DNA from 3 places in the Pseudarthrobacter sp. PH31-O2 genome. Region 2 is predicted to be linked to each of the others. Evidence: riboswitches for the same ligand, from Rfam matches in the RefSeq annotation. Region 2 holds a riboswitch; each other region holds the start of a gene.
What was found. A riboswitch is a leader RNA that binds a small molecule or an ion and turns the genes downstream of it on or off. The one in region 2 is predicted to bind S-adenosylmethionine.
Positions count from the first base shown of each region.

Region 1 (5,320 bases), on a different contig from region 2:
GTGGTGGACTGCGGGCTGGCGGGGACGGTTATGCGGTTCGTGCCGCCCCTCGCGGCCCTGCGCCCGGGGCTGACGCTGTTCGACGGGGATCCGCACGCGCGCGAGCGCCCAATGGGCCCCATCATCGAAGCCCTCACCGGGCTGGGCGTCAGAGTCAGCGCGCCCGACGGAGGCCCGGCATCCTCGCTGCCGTTCACCGTCGACGGCGCGGCCGCCGTGCGCGGCGGCCACCTCGTTATTGACGCCAGCGCGTCCTCGCAGTTTGTGTCCGCACTGCTCCTGGCCGGGTCCCGGTTTGTGGACGGACTGCACCTCGAACACCAGAGCCACGAACACCCAGGGATGCCCGTTCCCAGCCTTGACCACATCACCATGACCGTCGCCGTGCTGCGCGGAGCCGGGGTAGCCGTTGACGATTCCCGCCCAAACCACTGGGTTGTCTCGCCCGGACCCATCCGGGCCTTTGACGTCAGGATCGAACAGGACCTTTCCAACGCCGGTCCGTTCCTGGCGGCGGCCCTGGCCACCCGAGGCACCGTACGCATCCCGAACTGGCCGGCCCCGACGACGCAGGTCGGCGATATGTGGCGCAGCGTGCTAGCGGAGATGGGGGCCACCGTGTCGCTCACCGACGGTACCCTGACCGTCACCGGCGGCCCGGAGCTCACCGGCGGGAACTTTCACGAGACCAGCGAACTTGCCCCCACTGTCGCCGCACTCTGCGCGCTAGCCAGCGGTCCCTCCCGGCTCAGTGGCATCGCCCACCTCCGCGGGCACGAAACGGACCGGCTGGCCGCCCTTGTGGCGGAGATCAACCGGCTCGGCGGGGACGCGGAGGAGACCTCTGATGGCCTCATCATCCGGCCCGCCCCGCTGCACGGCGGCGTCGTCCGCAGCTACGCCGACCACCGTATGGCCACGGCCGGCGCCATCCTCGGCCTGGCCGTAGCGGGCGTCGTTGTCGAGGATATTGGGACCACGGCGAAGACCATGCCCGACTTCCCGCAACTGTGGGAGTCCATGCTTGGCCTCAGCGCAGGAAACACGCCTCCCGCAGGGGCCTCCCCGGCAGAGAAGGACGCCTCCGGTGGCACGCAGCACTGATTCCTGGGACGAATCCGACGCCCGGATCCGCCCCAACAAAAAAGGCACCCGGCCCCGCACCAAGGACCGGCCCAGCCACGACGATGCCGTGACCGGGCGGATCATTACCGTTGACCGCGGACGCTACACCGCCGTCGTCGCCGAAGGCGCGGGGGCAGAACGGAAGATCATCGCCGCCCGCGCCCGCGAACTGCGCCGCAACCCGGTAGTGGCCGGCGACTTCGTTTCGTTGGTCGGCGACGTCAGCGGCGAGCCCGACACCCTGGCCCGGCTGGTCAGGATCCAGGACCGCAGGACCCTGCTGCGGCGCAGCGCCGACGACACGGACCCGATCGAGCGCGCCGTCGTCGCCAACGCCGACCAGTTGGTGATCGTGGTGGCGGCCGCCAATCCCGAGCCGCGGACCGGATTTATCGACCGCGCCCTGGTGGCCGCGTACGACGCCGGGATCGATCCGCTGCTGCTTGTCACCAAAGCCGACGTCAAGGATCCTGCCGAGCTCCTCGCCAACTACCAGCACCTTGCTTTCCCGGTGATTATTTCCAAGACGGCGGACTCCGCCGCCTCGGGCATCGATGCCCGCTCCGATGACGGGCTCTCCGCCCGGCTGGACAAGGACGCCGTCGCACAGCTGCGCGCCTACCTCGACGGGAAGGTCACCGTGATGCTGGGCCATTCCGGCGTCGGCAAGTCCACCATGGTTAACGCCCTCACCGGCGCCGAACGCGCCACCGGCGGTGTCAACGCCGTGACCGGGCGCGGCCGCCACACCTCATCCTCCGCGCTGGCCCTCAAAGTCAACGATGCGCCGGCGGGGAGCTGGATCATCGACACCCCGGGCATCCGCTCCTTCGGGCTCGCGCATGTGGACCCGGACCGGATCCTGCGGTCCTTCCCCGACCTCGAGCCCGGCACCGACGACTGCGAACGGGGCTGCAAGCACGATTCCAGCGCCGTCAACTGCGGCGTGGACGCCTGGGTGGCCTCCGGCCAGGCAGGAGAATCCGGTCCGGCCAGGCTCGCCTCACTGCGCCGTTTGCTCGGGACAGACCCGCGGTTGGAAGCCCAGGACGTTAAGGAACTGGGCACCGTCTCCTAGCAGGCCGCGGCGCCTACCGCTTCCCTGCCCGCTTTGACGGTAGTTTGGAAGCATGAGTCAACCCGCTTCGAGCTACAACGACGACCTGCGCCTTGCCCATGTCCTGGCAGATTCCGTAGATGCCCAGACCATGAGCCGCTTCAAGGCGCTCGACCTTCGGATCGAGACGAAGCCGGACCTGACGCCGGTCACTGACGCCGATAAATCCGCCGAGGAGGCCATCCGTGGCCAGCTGTCGCGGTCCCGGCCCCGCGACGCCGTGCTCGGGGAGGAGTTCGGCAGTTCCGGCCACGGCTCCCGCCGCTGGATCATCGACCCGATTGACGGGACCAAAAACTTCGTCCGCGGCGTCCCGGTCTGGGCGACGCTGATCGCCCTCGTCGATGAGGGCGAGCCGGTGGTCGGCGTTGTCAGTGCCCCGGCGCTGGGAAAGCGCTGGTGGGCGGCAAAAGGCGCCGGTGCGTACATGGGCCGTTCACTGGCGGCCGCAACCCGGCTGAAGGTCTCCAACGTCGCGAGCCTGCCGGATGCCTCGCTGTCATATTCCAGCCTGGGAGGTTGGAAGCAGCGCGGCAACCTTGACGAGTTCCTGGGGCTCACCGAAGAGGTGTGGCGGACCCGCGCCTACGGCGACTTCTGGTCCTACTGCCTGGTGGCGGAAGGTGCCGTTGATATCGCCTGCGAACCCGAACTCAACCTCTACGACATGGCCGCGCTGGTTCCGATCGTCACCGAGGCCGGCGGCCGCTTTACCTCCCTCGAAGGAGAAGACGGTCCCTTCGGCGGCAACGCCCTCGCGACCAACTCCATTCTGCACTCCGAAGTCCTCAAGCGTCTGAACCCCGGGCTGGACGACCTGCTGTAAGCGCGTCCGGCGCCGTTCGGCAGCTTCGGTACCGGCCCGTCACAAAGGACTTCACAATCCTGCCCTGCCTTTTCCACGGAAGCCGGCATGGCCTAGGCTCGAACCAGGTCACGAGTGCCAGCGCTAAACCCCGGTTTGCTGGCCGGCAACCCTCCATTCGCGGCGGGGTGCCCCGGGTGACGACCTGGCCGGTCCGGAACGGACCCGGCAAGCGCGGATCCCCGGTGCGTGGGGTCCTTTTCGAGCGAGGTCCCATGACGACTGCCACCATTCCTGCCGCCGCCGAGGTTCAGGCCGACACCGGTCCGGCACATCCCGATCCGCGGTTCGCCGTTGCCCGCCGGCCGCTGGCCGCGGTGACCGGCGCCGAGATCCAGGCGCCTCTCATCCAGGGCGGACATGTCCGCTACGCCAACCTGGACTACGGTGCCTCGGCTCCGGCGCTGTCCGTGGTCTCGGCCTACCTCAACGAGATCCTGCCGTTCTACGCCAGCGTCCACCGCGGCGCCGGCTATGCCTCCCAGATCAGCACCTCGGTCTACGAGAACGCCCGCGGGATTGTCCGCGACTTCGTTGGCGGCCGGCCGGACGATGCGGTGATCTTCACCAGGAACACCACTGATTCGCTGAACCTGCTGGCCGGCTGCCTGCCGGTCGTCAACGGCGAGCATACCGGCGAGGTGCTCTACCTCGACATTGAACACCACGCCAACCTCCTGCCCTGGCAGCGGGTACCCCACCGCAGCGTCATTGCCGCCCCCACCCTCGCGGCCACCCTGGAGCTGCTCCGCGAGGAACTCGCACACGGCGGCGTCAGCCTGCTTGCCGTGACCGGTGCCTCCAACGTCACCGGCGAGATCCTGCCTATCCGCGCCCTGGCAGCGCTGGCGCACGACTACGGCGCCCGGATCGTCGTCGACGCCGCCCAGTTGGCCCCGCACCGGCGGATCAACGTCTCCACGGACGATCTCGACTACATCGCCTTCTCGGGGCACAAGCTCTACGCACCCTTCGGTGCCGGCGTCCTGATCGGGCGTCCCGACTGGCTCGACGCCGGCATCCCGCACCTCGCGGGCGGCGGGGCCGTCCAGGACGCCCGGATCGACACCGTCAGCTGGACCACGGGACCCGCCCGGCATGAGGGCGGATCCCCGAACGTGCTCGGCGCCGCCACCCTGGCCCGGGCCGCGCAAATCATCGCCGGGCTGGACCCGGACCAGTGGCACGCGCACGAGAACGCCATCCGGTCCTTCCTGGTGGAGGGCCTCGCCCGGATCGACGGTGTGACGGTCCACCAGATCTTCTCCGACAGCGGTACCTTCGACGCGGCTGCAGGGCCGGGGGCGGGCACCGGGTCACAAACCCTTCCCGGCGCCGGCACCATCGGCGTCGTCAACTTCTCGGTGGAAGGCTACGACGCGGGCCTGGTGGCAGCCTACCTGTCCGCCGAGCACGGTATGGGGCTGCGCGACGGCAGGTTTTGCGCGCATCCGCTGCTCCGGCGGCTTGGCCTGCCCTCGGGGTCGCTTCGGGCAAGCTTCGGTTTGGGCTCCAGGCTTGATGACGCCCAGCGGCTGCTCACCGGAGTCCGGGAGCTGCTCGGGAACGGCCTCGGCTGGGACTACGTGGTGGACGCAGGCCGCTGGGTACCGTCCAACGACACCCGCAGCTACCCGCACTGGGCCCCCAATACCCCCGGCACGGCCGGGGCGGCGCCCTGCACGCTGGACTAACGGCCGCCGGTGCGGCGGCGCTGGCTCCGGCGGCGCCGGCAGACACGGCCCCTGCAAACGCGGCCCCTGCCCGGTGCGGTAAATTCACAAGGTACGTACCCGGACCTGCCGAAGGAGATCAAACGTGGCACGCGGCGGACCCAAGCTGCCCCAGGGGCGGCGCCAGGAGCTGGGGCACAGCTTTCAGGACGGCGGGGAACACTACGACCGCGTCCGGCCCGGGTATCCCGAGGAATCGGCTGGCTGGCTGATCCCCGGCGGCGCAGCGGATGCCGCGGACCTCGGCGCCGGAACCGGGAAATTCACGGCGCTGCTGGTCGGGCGCGGCCTGCGCACGGTGGCAGTGGACCCATCCGCGGACATGCTGGAACAGCTGCGCCGGGCGCTTCCCGGGGTCACCGCCGTCGAGGGTACCGCGGAGCGGACGGGGCTGCCCGACGGTGCTTTCGACGTGGTGACAGTCGCCCAGGCCTGGCATTGGTGCGATCCGCTGCTGGCCAGCACGGAAATCGCCAGGAT
Region 1 covers NZ_JASIST010000001.1:126,960-132,279, reverse strand. The annotation lists gene aroA (3-phosphoshikimate 1-carboxyvinyltransferase) at 1-1,104, shown strand, start outside; gene rsgA (ribosome small subunit-dependent GTPase A) at 1,088-2,203, shown strand; gene hisN (histidinol-phosphatase) at 2,256-3,068, shown strand; SAM riboswitch class IV at 3,175-3,288, shown strand; gene QMG72_RS00520 (aminotransferase class V-fold PLP-dependent enzyme) at 3,323-4,801, shown strand; gene QMG72_RS00515 (class I SAM-dependent methyltransferase) at 4,926-5,320, shown strand, end outside.
Region 1: linked by a shared signal. The riboswitch ahead of QMG72_RS00520 (aminotransferase class V-fold PLP-dependent enzyme) and the one ahead of QMG72_RS05200 (bifunctional o-acetylhomoserine/o-acetylserine sulfhydrylase) in region 2 are both predicted to bind S-adenosylmethionine.

Region 2 (5,320 bases):
CCGGCTACGGCCTGGACGTTGACAACGAGGCCCGCAGCGCGCGGATCGCTTCCACAGTTGTGGACGAGGTCACCTACCTCGGCGCGCACCTTGTCCCCGCGGGGATGGACGCCGAGGAATACACGGAGCTCGTGTGCGGCCCGATGCTCTCCGCCGTCCGGCCGTTTGTGCGCTGGGCCGACGTCTTCTGCGAACGGGGCGCGTTCACCGAGGACCAGTCCCGGCGCGTGCTCCAGGCCTGCCGGGACGCCGGGCTGGGCCTGCGTGTGCACGGCAACCAGCTCGGCGAGGGCCCCGGTGTGCGGCTCGCCGTGGAGTTCGGCGCGGCCAGCGTGGACCACGTCAACTACCTGTCCGCCGCCGACGTCGACGCCCTCGCGGGCAGCTGGTCCGGCTGGGACAGCGGTAACGGCGGTAACGGCGGGGAGCGCCCCGGCACTGGCGCCGGACGCGGGACTGTGGCGACCTGCCTGCCGGCCTGCGACCTGTCCACCCGGCAGCCGCTGGCACCGGGCCGGGAACTGCTTGACGCCGGCGTGCAAATCGCCCTGGCCTCCAACTGCAACCCGGGCACCTCCTATACCAGCTCGATGGCGTTTTGCGTCACCACGGCGGTGCTGCAGATGCGGCTCAGCGTCCATGAGGCCGTGCGCGCCGCAACGTACGGCGGTGCGCTGGCCCTTGGCCGGGAGTCCGGGAACGACACCGACGGAGAGCGGGCCGTCGGTTCGATCGCCGTCGGACACCGTGCGGACCTCCACCTGCTGAACGCACCGTCCGCCACCCATCTGGCCTACCGGCCCGGCATCCCGCTGACCCACGCGGTCTGGCGGGCCGGGGTCCGGGCGCGCTGACGCCTGCCGCTGCGGCCGCTAGAACACCATCCGCGGAGCGTTCAGCACGGTCTCATCAACACGCCGGGCCTCCCACTGGCTGAACGGTTTGTCGAGTTCATACTTTTTCTCTGCGGTGCGGTACAGGGTGCGGACCTCGGCGTTGTCCGGGTTGTTGAGTGATTCGAAGTACTCCACGGACCAGTGGAACCAGCGCATGCAGAACAGCCGCATGGTCAGCCCGTGGGTCACAAACAGCGCATTGGGGGCGTAGCTGGGTTTGGACCAGTGCCGGTACAGCGTTTCCATAAATGAGGAGATCCGGTCATAGACATCGGAGCCGGATTCGCCTTCGCGGAAGCGGTAGAAAAAGTGTCCGTAGGCGTTGCGGAGTTCCTTCTGGTCTTCGATCTCACCGGCGATCTGGAAGTTGGCCCAGTCCTGCTCACGCAGCCGCGGCTCCTCGATCACGCGTTCAACCAGCGCGCCGAGGTTCATCGCCTCCAGGGTCTGATAGGCGCGCAGGTACGGGGAGACGTAGACGCAGGCCGGCTGCCCGTCCAGCAGCCGCCGTACCCGTTCGCCGGCTGCCCTTGCCTGGTCGATGCCAAGCCCGGTCAGCGGGATCCGGTAGTCGGGCACCCGGTTGTAGATCGAGGTGTCGGCATTGGCGGCGGACTGGCCGTGCCGGATCATGATGATTTTCCCGGGCGCACTCATAAACTCCAAGCATAGGCGTGACGACCGGGAAAAACCGGGCAAGATAGGACCATGCTGGTTCCCTCCCGCCGTCGCCTGCGGCTAGAAGTCTGGATCGTCCTGGGCCTGTCCCTGGGCCAATCCGCCGTCTACTCGGTCGTTCAGCTGCTGGACAAGCTGACCCGGGCGCCGCTGGCGGAGGGGACTTCCACCCTGAACCGCTCCCAAAGCAGCCGCGAATACTTTGACCTGAGCTACCAGCTGCTGGACATTGTCTTCGCACTGGTACCGGTGGTCCTGGTGCTCTATTTCCTCACCGAACACCGGGTGTCCGGTGCGGCCGGCAGCGGAGCCACGGCGTTCGGGAAACTGGGATTCACGTTTGCCCGCCCGGGCAGGGACCTGCTCCAGGGCCTCGGGCTGGCGGCCCTGATCGGTGTACCCTCCCTGGGCCTCTACGCTGCGGGCCGGGCGCTGGGGATCACCACGGCGATTATCCCCAGTGCCCTCGATTCCTACTGGTGGACGGTGCCGGTGCTCATCCTCTCCGCGGTCCGGCACGGGATCGTGGAGGAAGTGATTGTGGTGGGCTACCTGCTGGACCGGCTCGGCAAGTTCGGCTGGAGCCTGCCGTTGGCCATCTTCGCCAGTTCCATGCTGCGCGGCAGCTACCATTTGTACCAGGGCTTCGGCCCGTTCATCGGCAACGCGATCATGGGCGTCGTTTTTGCACTGGTGTACACCCGAACGCGGCGGGTGATGCCGCTGGTGATCGCCCACGCGGTGCTGGACACCGTGGCCTTCGTCGGCTTCAGCCTCTTTGGCAAGGCCATCGGCCTGGGCTGAGCCGCCGGAGGGGCTCTGCGGGGGAGGGGTTCTGCGGGGCACGGCGGCGGCGGCGCTGTGCGTGCTTTAAGAATTTCGGCCACCATCGGTGGGTGACGTCGTTGACACCCGCTGATGGCGGCCGAAGTGTGGGGCGGTGAAGCCTCAGATGGTGACGGCTCCGGAGGCCGTCTCAAACGTGACGGAGAGGATGCCGGGTGTCCCGCGCGGAGCAATCCAGTGCACGGCCACGTCTTCGAGCGGCTTCTCCACCGGAACGCCGAGCCATTCGGTGACGCGCTCGGCCGAACCGGCAATCGTGAGGGCGGACATTTTGACGTTGCCCTCGTAGGCCTTCGACGGGTGGAGTTCCGGATCGCCTTCCCATTTGAGCATGTACGGGACCTGGGGATCGGCGATGAGCCCAAGGATGCCAATCTGCTTCCAGACCAGCTCCCGGCCGTCCGGGAACTTGCGGTTGCCGTTGACGGCGGCGCGGCCGAGCCGGACTTCGAACGGGGCGAGGTCGTCGACCTCCACACACCAGCCCATCCAGCCGCCGCCGGCTTCGGAGCGGGCGCGGACGGCCTGGCCGAAGGGGGCCTTGTCGGAGGCCGGGTGGTTCAGGACCTCCACCACCTCGAGGTACTTGTGTCCCGCTAGCGGGATGATCATGTTGCGGGTCCCGAATCGGGGGTGTACTCCGCCCTTCACGGCTTCCACGCCGAGGGCAGACGCAATTCGTTCGGTGGTGGCAGCGAGGCCATCTTGTTCACAGGCGTAAGAGACGTGATCCATGCGCATGCCATCATCTTGGCACTTTGTGATGCGCCTCTCAGCTTAGGGTACCCTTACTGGCAGTTGGGGTCGGATCCGGACTGTTCCGGCCACACTCTCGGCAGCACACTTGGCAGCACACGTGGCCGCATTGGCATGGCATCAGCAGCGCCGCGGCCGGGCCAGCTTCATCTTTGTCATAAAGCTATCCACCGCCTGCAACCGGTTCCTAGACTGGGGTGAGGTCATGAGTGCCAGCGCACAGCCCCGGCTTGCTGGCCGGCAACCCTCGTATCGCGGTGGGGTGCCCCGGGTGAGGACCTGGCCGTCCGGCGCCCGCCGGGAGGCAAGCGCGGCGCCAGCACGGGCCCGGGCCACGGTGCCCAGGCTCAGGCTGTGCCCGCTCCCCTAAGGAGTGTCCCGATGTCAAGTGCCTGGTCCTTCGAAACCCGTCAGATCCATGCCGGCCAGGAGCCCGACAGCGCCACCGGCGCCCGCTCGCTGCCGATTTACCAGACGACGTCGTTTGTGTTCCCCAGCGCCGAGAGTGCCGCGAACCGCTTTGCCCTGGCGGAGCTGGCCCCCATTTACACCAGGATCGGCAACCCCACCCAGGATGCCGTGGAGCAGCGGGTTGCCAGCCTGGAAGGCGGACTCGCGGCTCTGCTGCTGAGCTCCGGACAGGCGGCGGAGACCCTGGCCATCCTGAATGTCGCCGAAGCCGGAGACCACGTGGTGGCAAGTCCCAGCCTTTACGGCGGTACTTACAACCTGCTGGCGCACACACTGAAGAAGTTTGGCATTTCCGTGACCTTCGTGGCGGACCCGGACAACCTGGCACAGTGGCGTGACGCCGTGCAGCCCAATACCAAGCTCTTTTTTGGCGAAGTGGTCTCCAACCCGCGCCAGGACGTGCTGGATCTTGAGGGCATCTCCCAGGTGGCCCACGCGGCCGGTGTCCCGCTGATCGTAGACAACACCCTCTCCACGCCGTACCTTATCCGGCCGATCGAGTGGGGTGCGGACATTGTGGTGCATTCGGCCACCAAGTACCTCGGCGGCCATGGAACGGCGATCGCGGGCGTGATAGTGGACTCGGGCAATTTCGACTTCGGCAAGGACCCGGAACGGTTCCCCGGCTTCAACACCCCGGATCCCAGCTATAACGGGCTGGTCTACGCCCGGGACCTCGGCGTGGACGGTGCCCTCGGCGCGAACCTCTCCTATATCCTCAAGGCGCGCGTGCAGTTGTTGCGCGACCTGGGCTCTGCGGTGTCCCCGTTCAACGCCTTCCTTATCGCCCAAGGCATCGAGACCCTTAGCCTGCGGATGGAGCGGCACGTTGCCAACGCCGGCCGGGTCGCCGAATGGCTGGAGGCCAGGGACGACGTCGAATCCGTCGCCTATGCCGGCCTGCCGTCCAGCCCTTGGTTCGAGCGCGGCCGCAAGTACGGACCGAAGGGGACCGGCGCCGTTGTCTCCTTTAACATCGCCGGCGGAGCCGAGGCCGGCAAGAGCTTTGTGGACGCCCTTGAATTGCACTCGCACGTCGCTAATATCGGCGATGTGCGCTCGCTGGTCATTCACCCGGCGTCGACGACACACAGCCAACTCTCGCCGGAGCAGCAGGTCGTTGCCGGGGTGAACCCCGGCCTGGTGCGGCTCTCCGTCGGCCTGGAGCACATCGACGACATCCTCGCCGACCTGGATGCCGGTTTCCGCGCCGCCAAGACCGTCTGACCAACCGTTCCCCGGGGGGAAGTCACACGGGCGTCACATTCTTCGCCACCGGGCGGCCGCATTTCGTACACTCAGGGGAGGTCATGAGTGCCAGCGACAGCCCCGGCTTGCTGGCCGGCAACCCTCCATTTGCGGCGGGGTGCCCCGGGTGAAGACCTGGCCTGCCGGTGAGCTGCCGGCGGGCAAGCGCGAAGTTAGGTCCTCACATGACGATTGCCGCCACCCGCCAGGGTGAAGCCGCAAGCAAGACCTCCCATTCCCATGCCCCGGACCCCGGCGGCAGCGTCGCCGCGGACGGCGCGGCTGTGCCGGACGGAACCGTCCGGTACCTCCGGATCGGTGACCTGGTTCTCGAATCCGGCGCCCGGCTGCCGGACGCCACCCTCGGCTACGAAACATGGGGGACCCTCAACGCCGAACGCTCCAATGCCGTGCTGATCGAGCAC
Region 2 covers NZ_JASIST010000002.1:296,463-301,782, forward strand. The annotation lists gene QMG72_RS05180 (amidohydrolase family protein) at 1-854, shown strand, start outside; gene QMG72_RS05185 (histidine phosphatase family protein) at 873-1,553, opposite strand; gene QMG72_RS05190 (CPBP family intramembrane glutamic endopeptidase) at 1,605-2,378, shown strand; gene QMG72_RS05195 (VOC family protein) at 2,523-3,161, opposite strand; SAM riboswitch class IV at 3,378-3,493, shown strand; gene QMG72_RS05200 (bifunctional o-acetylhomoserine/o-acetylserine sulfhydrylase) at 3,558-4,874, shown strand; SAM riboswitch class IV at 4,954-5,069, shown strand; gene metX (homoserine O-acetyltransferase MetX) at 5,081-5,320, shown strand, end outside.

Region 3 (5,320 bases), on a different contig from region 2:
AGAGGCGCACCACGCCGTCACTGAGCCCGATCGACGCACGGCCCTCCGGCCCCATAGCGCGGTGCGTCGTGGTGGCGGGATGGGTGATCAGCGACTTCGAATCGCCGAGGTTGTTGGAGATATCGATGATCCGCAACCCGTCCAGCAGCGCGAACGCAGCCTCCTTCGCCGAATGCCCGGCGGACGCGGCGAGCTCGAAGGTCAGCACGGTGCCGCCGGCTTTCATCTGCCGGGCGGCCAGCTGATGCTGCGGGTGGGACTGCAGCAGCGGGTACTTGACCCAGCTGACCGCGGGTTGCTCCTCAAGCCACTCGGCCAGCCGCAGCGCGGAGGCACAGGAGTGGTTCACCCGCAGGGCCATCGTCTCCAGGCCCTTGGTCAGCACCCATGCGTTGAAGGCCGAGAGTGCCGGGCCGGTATGGCGCATCAGCTGCTTGACCGGGCCCTCGATGAAATCCCTGGTGCCCAGGATCGCGCCGCCAAGGACGCGACCCTGGCCGTCGATGTGCTTGGTGCCGGAGTAGACGATCACGTCCGCGCCGAGCTCCCCGCAGCGCTGCAGCAGGGGAGTGGCAAAGACATTATCGACGACGACCGTCGCCCCGGCCGCGTGCGCCATTTCGCTCACTGCCGCGATATCCACGATTTCCTGCATTGGGTTCGAGGGCGACTCGAAGAAGACAGCAGTGGTGGGTTTGGCGAGCGCCTCGCGCCACTGCACCAGGTCCGGGCCGTCAACGAAGACCGTCTCGACGCCCCAGCGGGGCAGGATCTCGTTCAGGATCACAAAGCATGAGCCGAACAGCGATCGGGCCGCCACCACCCTGTCGCCGGCGGCCAACAGGGCACCCAGGGCAGTAAAGACAGCGGACATGCCCGACGCCGTGGCAAAGCAGGCCTCGGTGCCTTCGAGCAGCCGGAGCCGCTCCTGGAACGTCGCCACAGAGGGATTGCCGTAGCGGGAGTAGACGAAACGCTCGTCGTGGCCGGCGAAGGCGCGTTCCGCGGCGGCCGCCGATTCGTAGACGAAGCCGGAGTTCAGGAAGACCGGTTCTGACGTCTCCTGAAATCCGGTGCGGTCGAGTCCGCCGCGGACGGCCTGGGTGTCCGCGCTCCAGTCGGCGGCATCAGGGTTGAATGTCACTTAGTGTCTTCCGAGATTGGTGGGGAGGCCGCGGTTTTTCCAGCCGTTGACAGTGCGTTGGCCCTCGCCGTCGGGTTCGCCCTCAAAGCCCTCAAGGATGTTAAAGGAGGTAAAACCGTCCTCGGTGGCGACGATTGCGGCCGCGACGGAGCGCGCGCCCGAGCGGCACAGGAACAACAATTCGGTGCCGCCGGCTTCGGGGGCCTGTTGTCTCAGTTGCGCCAGAAACTGCGAATTGGGGATGCCGCCGGCGAGGCTCCACTGGATGAAGAGCGGATCATTCTCCGTCGCTTTGGTGTCCGGAATTCCGGCGCTGGCCCATTCACCCTCGGTGCGGACGTCCACCAGGATGGCGCCGTCCCCGAGCTTGGACCAGGCCTCCTGCGGGCTGAGGTCCCCGGCGTAGCTCACGCGTGGCCCCCGCCGTCGAAGTCGAGATCGTCCACGGCGCTGGCGACGGCCGCATCGGCGTTGGCGATCGCCGCCGGCAGCACAAGTGCCTGGGCCACGACGACGTTGCTGCCGTTGAACGTGACAGCCGGGCCGCCGTGCAGAACGTAGCCCTCGGTGAGGGCGGCCGATACACGCTCGCAGAAGGCGCGGTCATCGGCTCCGGTGAACAGACGGTACAGCAGTTTCTGCTCGGCGGCACCGGCGACTGCGGGGGACGGGGCCGGGGCTTTGTTCGCTGCTGTCCGGGGGACAGCAGCGGTGGACGCGTCAGGCATGACGGATCTCCTTCTTTCACGCTTGCAGCTCGAATGGTCGATATGCCGAGTACTCACCTGAGGCACCCCGCCGCGGAAGGGAGGGTTGCCGACCGGCCAGTCAGGGCTTGGCGCCGGTTCTCATTACTCCCAAAGAACGTAACACCTGTGACGCCGGACCGCACGGCGGCGGCCGTCATGTTAAGGAGCGGGGTGGAAACGGAGGTTTGTTCATAAGCCATTCGCCAGCGGTCATGCCAGCGTCCCCATCCACGTACTCGGGGGATTGCACACAGGTACAAACCCCCGGGGCCTCGAATTTGAACCGGGGAGGCTTTCGGGTAGTTCCTACTCGGGACTTTTGGCAGTCGGCGCGACTTTACTGAAGGACCAGCGCCACGGAAGTCGCCAGGCCCTAAAACGCCATCCGAGGATCGCTCAGTTTTGCGGCCGGCTCTGATGATCCAGCCAGTTAGGCCGGTGCGGCGCCGTCGACTGCCGGGCCTTTAACAAGGGAAGGGGACTGCTATGGCCGCGATATATGTTCTACTCATTATTCTCCTGAGCACGGCCTTGGCCGCTGTTATCAGCACACCCGGCCGCCAGGTAACGGAAGGGTTGATTCCGAACCGGCCCTCCGGTGCGGACGCCGGCGGCGATGGCCGGGTCCGGGCTGCCAGGACGGCACAGCGGTGAGGCCGCGCGTATTGGTCACCGGCGCCTGCGGCCCTGCGGGCCAGGCCATCGCGGCCCAACTGAAAGCGCGCGACATTCCTGTCCTCGGGACGGACATCCTCGAGCTGCCGGACGGGGCAGGATTCACGGTGTTCCCCGTCCCGCACGCGACGGACGCGGAACGGGTATCAGCACTTCGGCGACTGGTTAGCCAGGAAGGCATCAATCTTGTCATTCCCACGGTCAGCGAGGAACTGCCGCAGCTCGCCGCGTTCCGGGCGGCGTTCGGAGCGGACGTACGTGTGATGATCGGCGATCCGGGCCCGGTGGCGTTGGCCCATGACAAGCTCTTTACGGCCTGGCAACTACATGCAGCGGGCGTTCCCGTGCCCCGGTTCGGCGTGCCCAGCGACTTCGCCGGTGCGGACGCTGCAATGGCCGCCCTGGGCGGACCGGTCGTCGTCTCACCCCGGGCGTCCCGAGGCGGCCGGGTCGTGACAGTCGTCGATGGCCGCACGGAAATGGACTGGCAGCGACTGCCGGACAGCCGCATCGTCCAGGAATTCATCCCCGGAAACGAGTACCGGCCCATGGTTTTCGGAACACCGGCGCACAACGGTGCCGCGCCGTTTGCGGTTGTTGTGGCGAAGGTTGGGCCGGCGGACCGCATCGTTGGCAACGCCGTGACCACTCGCCGGGCCGAGGCGGGCGAAGCGATCGACGTGGGCAACGTGGCGATGGCTGCGGTCCGCGCGCTGGGCCTCACGGGGCCTGTGGAGGTGGACGTTCGTCGACGCGCCGACGGGACACCCGTGGTTCTGGCGGTGAACGCCCGCTTCGGATCGAACAGCGGACTCGCGCCTGAGCTGCTCGATGCGGTGCTGGCGTCCTTTATCCTGCCCTCCTTCAACCCGGCGTCGTTCCGGCACTGCATGGGGCCGTTCGCCGATGCCATGGGTTGAAATGAACGTCACCGCAGCGCTCCCGGCGGCCCAGTTCCCGCTCGTCCTCCTCGGGCTGCCGGTCCTGTTGTTCGGGCTGGTGAAACTGCTCGTTGTGCCGCTTGCCGTCTGGTTCGAACTTCGGAGCGCCCATCGCCGACGCCGCGAAGTCCCCACGATGTTCGATGCGTGGCCCCGTGTGTCGATAATTGTCCCGGCATTCAACGAGGCAGCCGCTATTGAGAACTGCGTCCGATCGATTCAGCGCACCCGCTACGACCGGTACGAGCTGATCCTGGTGGATGACGGTTCAACGGACTGCACCGCCACGATTATGGCGGCTCTCGCTGCCAGGGATCCCCGGATTAAGGTTCTGGCGCAGGCCAACGCCGGCAGGGCGGCGGCCTTGAACTTCGGGATCCGCAACGCCGCCGGCGAGATCCTGATGTTTATCGATGCGGACGTCATTCTTTCCCGGCACACCGTCGGGATGATGCTCCGCGGATTTGACGACGAGCGAACCGGCGCGGTCTGTGGTGATGGCCGGCCGGTGAAGGTCAAAGGGGTCCAGGGCCGGGTGCTAACCTTCACCGGCCACATCGGCGGCGGCCTGGTCCGGCGCGCCCTGGCGGTAGTCGGCTGTATACCCACCGACGTGGGTGCCATCGGCGCCTTCCCGCGCAGTGTGCTCGAACACGTGGGACTGTTCCGGCAGGACACGGTGAGCGAAGACCTGGAACTGGCCTGGCGGGTTCACAAGGCAGGCTACCGGGTGGTATACGCCCCGAGGGCTGTTGTCCTGGCGGAGTCTCCCTTGACCGTTGGCGGCCTCTGGCGCCGACGGGTCCGCAGGTACCTCGGCCTGTTGCAGACCATGGCCTTGCACAAAGATCTGATCGGCAATCTCCGGTACGGCCCGTTCGGAACGCAGCTGGTGTTCCACGCCATTACCATGGTGGTCCTTCCTGCGCTTCAGATCCCGTTGCTCCTCGGCGTGGCCGTCCTCCTTGCGGCCGGCTACCGCCCGCCGGCCGGCGTCGACTGGGTGGTCCTGGCCTGGTTGGGCCTGCTTGTGTCTTTGGTCCTGCCGGTGTGCGCGCTGGGCGCCAACCGGGCGTGGAAAGACTTGCGGCATGTATGTGCGCTGCCGCTGATGCCGTTTTATTCGTTGTTTACGAGCCTGGCCGTGATCGCCGCACTGGTCCAGGAAGTCCGGGAGAGGGTACTCCGCCGGAACAATCCCGTCCGAACGGGATCCGGTACCGCCGGCGCCCAGCGGCCACGCGCGCAGCTCAGGGCCTGAAAGCTGCCCCGATCACTGTGCCTACCCGATGGTGGCGTACAGCGCGTTGAGCTCCGCGGTGAGCTGCTTGCGCTGTTCCGGGGTGCCGATTTCCCTGCTGTCGATGTGGTTGACGGGCGCCAGCAGCCGGATGCTCGAGATGAGCCACACGGCGTCGGCGTCGTAGAGGTCGCGGGGCTCAAGCGGTCCGTAGCCCAGCTCCCAGCCGGCGGCCTTCGCCGCGGTAAACAGGGCACCCTGCGAGGTGCCGGGCAGGATCCCGCTGTCGAGCTGCGGGGTTATGAGCCGCCGGAGGGTCCGCACGCCGCCGGCACCGTCGTCGGCGGTTTCCAGATGGGCAAGCAGGACAGTCGACGTCGGCCCCTCCAGGACCTTGCCGTCCGCGGAGGTGAAGATAACGTCGTCGGCACCCCGGGCATGCGCGTAGCGCAGCGCGGCCATGTTGACGGCGTAGGAGAGCGTCTTGGCGCCCATGAGCAGCCAGGGCGCCCGTTCCGCGACTTCACTGTCATAGCCGCGGTCCAGCAGGATGACGTCGATCCCGGTCTCA
Region 3 covers NZ_JASIST010000008.1:154,559-159,878, reverse strand. The annotation lists gene QMG72_RS13525 (O-succinylhomoserine sulfhydrylase) at 1-1,144, opposite strand, end outside; gene QMG72_RS13520 (rhodanese-like domain-containing protein) at 1,145-1,555, opposite strand; gene QMG72_RS13515 (DUF1737 domain-containing protein) at 1,552-1,872, opposite strand; SAM riboswitch class IV at 1,886-2,000, opposite strand; gene QMG72_RS13510 (ATP-grasp domain-containing protein) at 2,544-3,488, shown strand; gene QMG72_RS13505 (glycosyltransferase family 2 protein) at 3,490-4,770, shown strand; gene QMG72_RS13500 (aminodeoxychorismate lyase) at 4,792-5,320, opposite strand, start outside.
Region 3: linked by a shared signal. The riboswitch ahead of QMG72_RS13515 (DUF1737 domain-containing protein) and the one ahead of QMG72_RS05200 (bifunctional o-acetylhomoserine/o-acetylserine sulfhydrylase) in region 2 are both predicted to bind S-adenosylmethionine.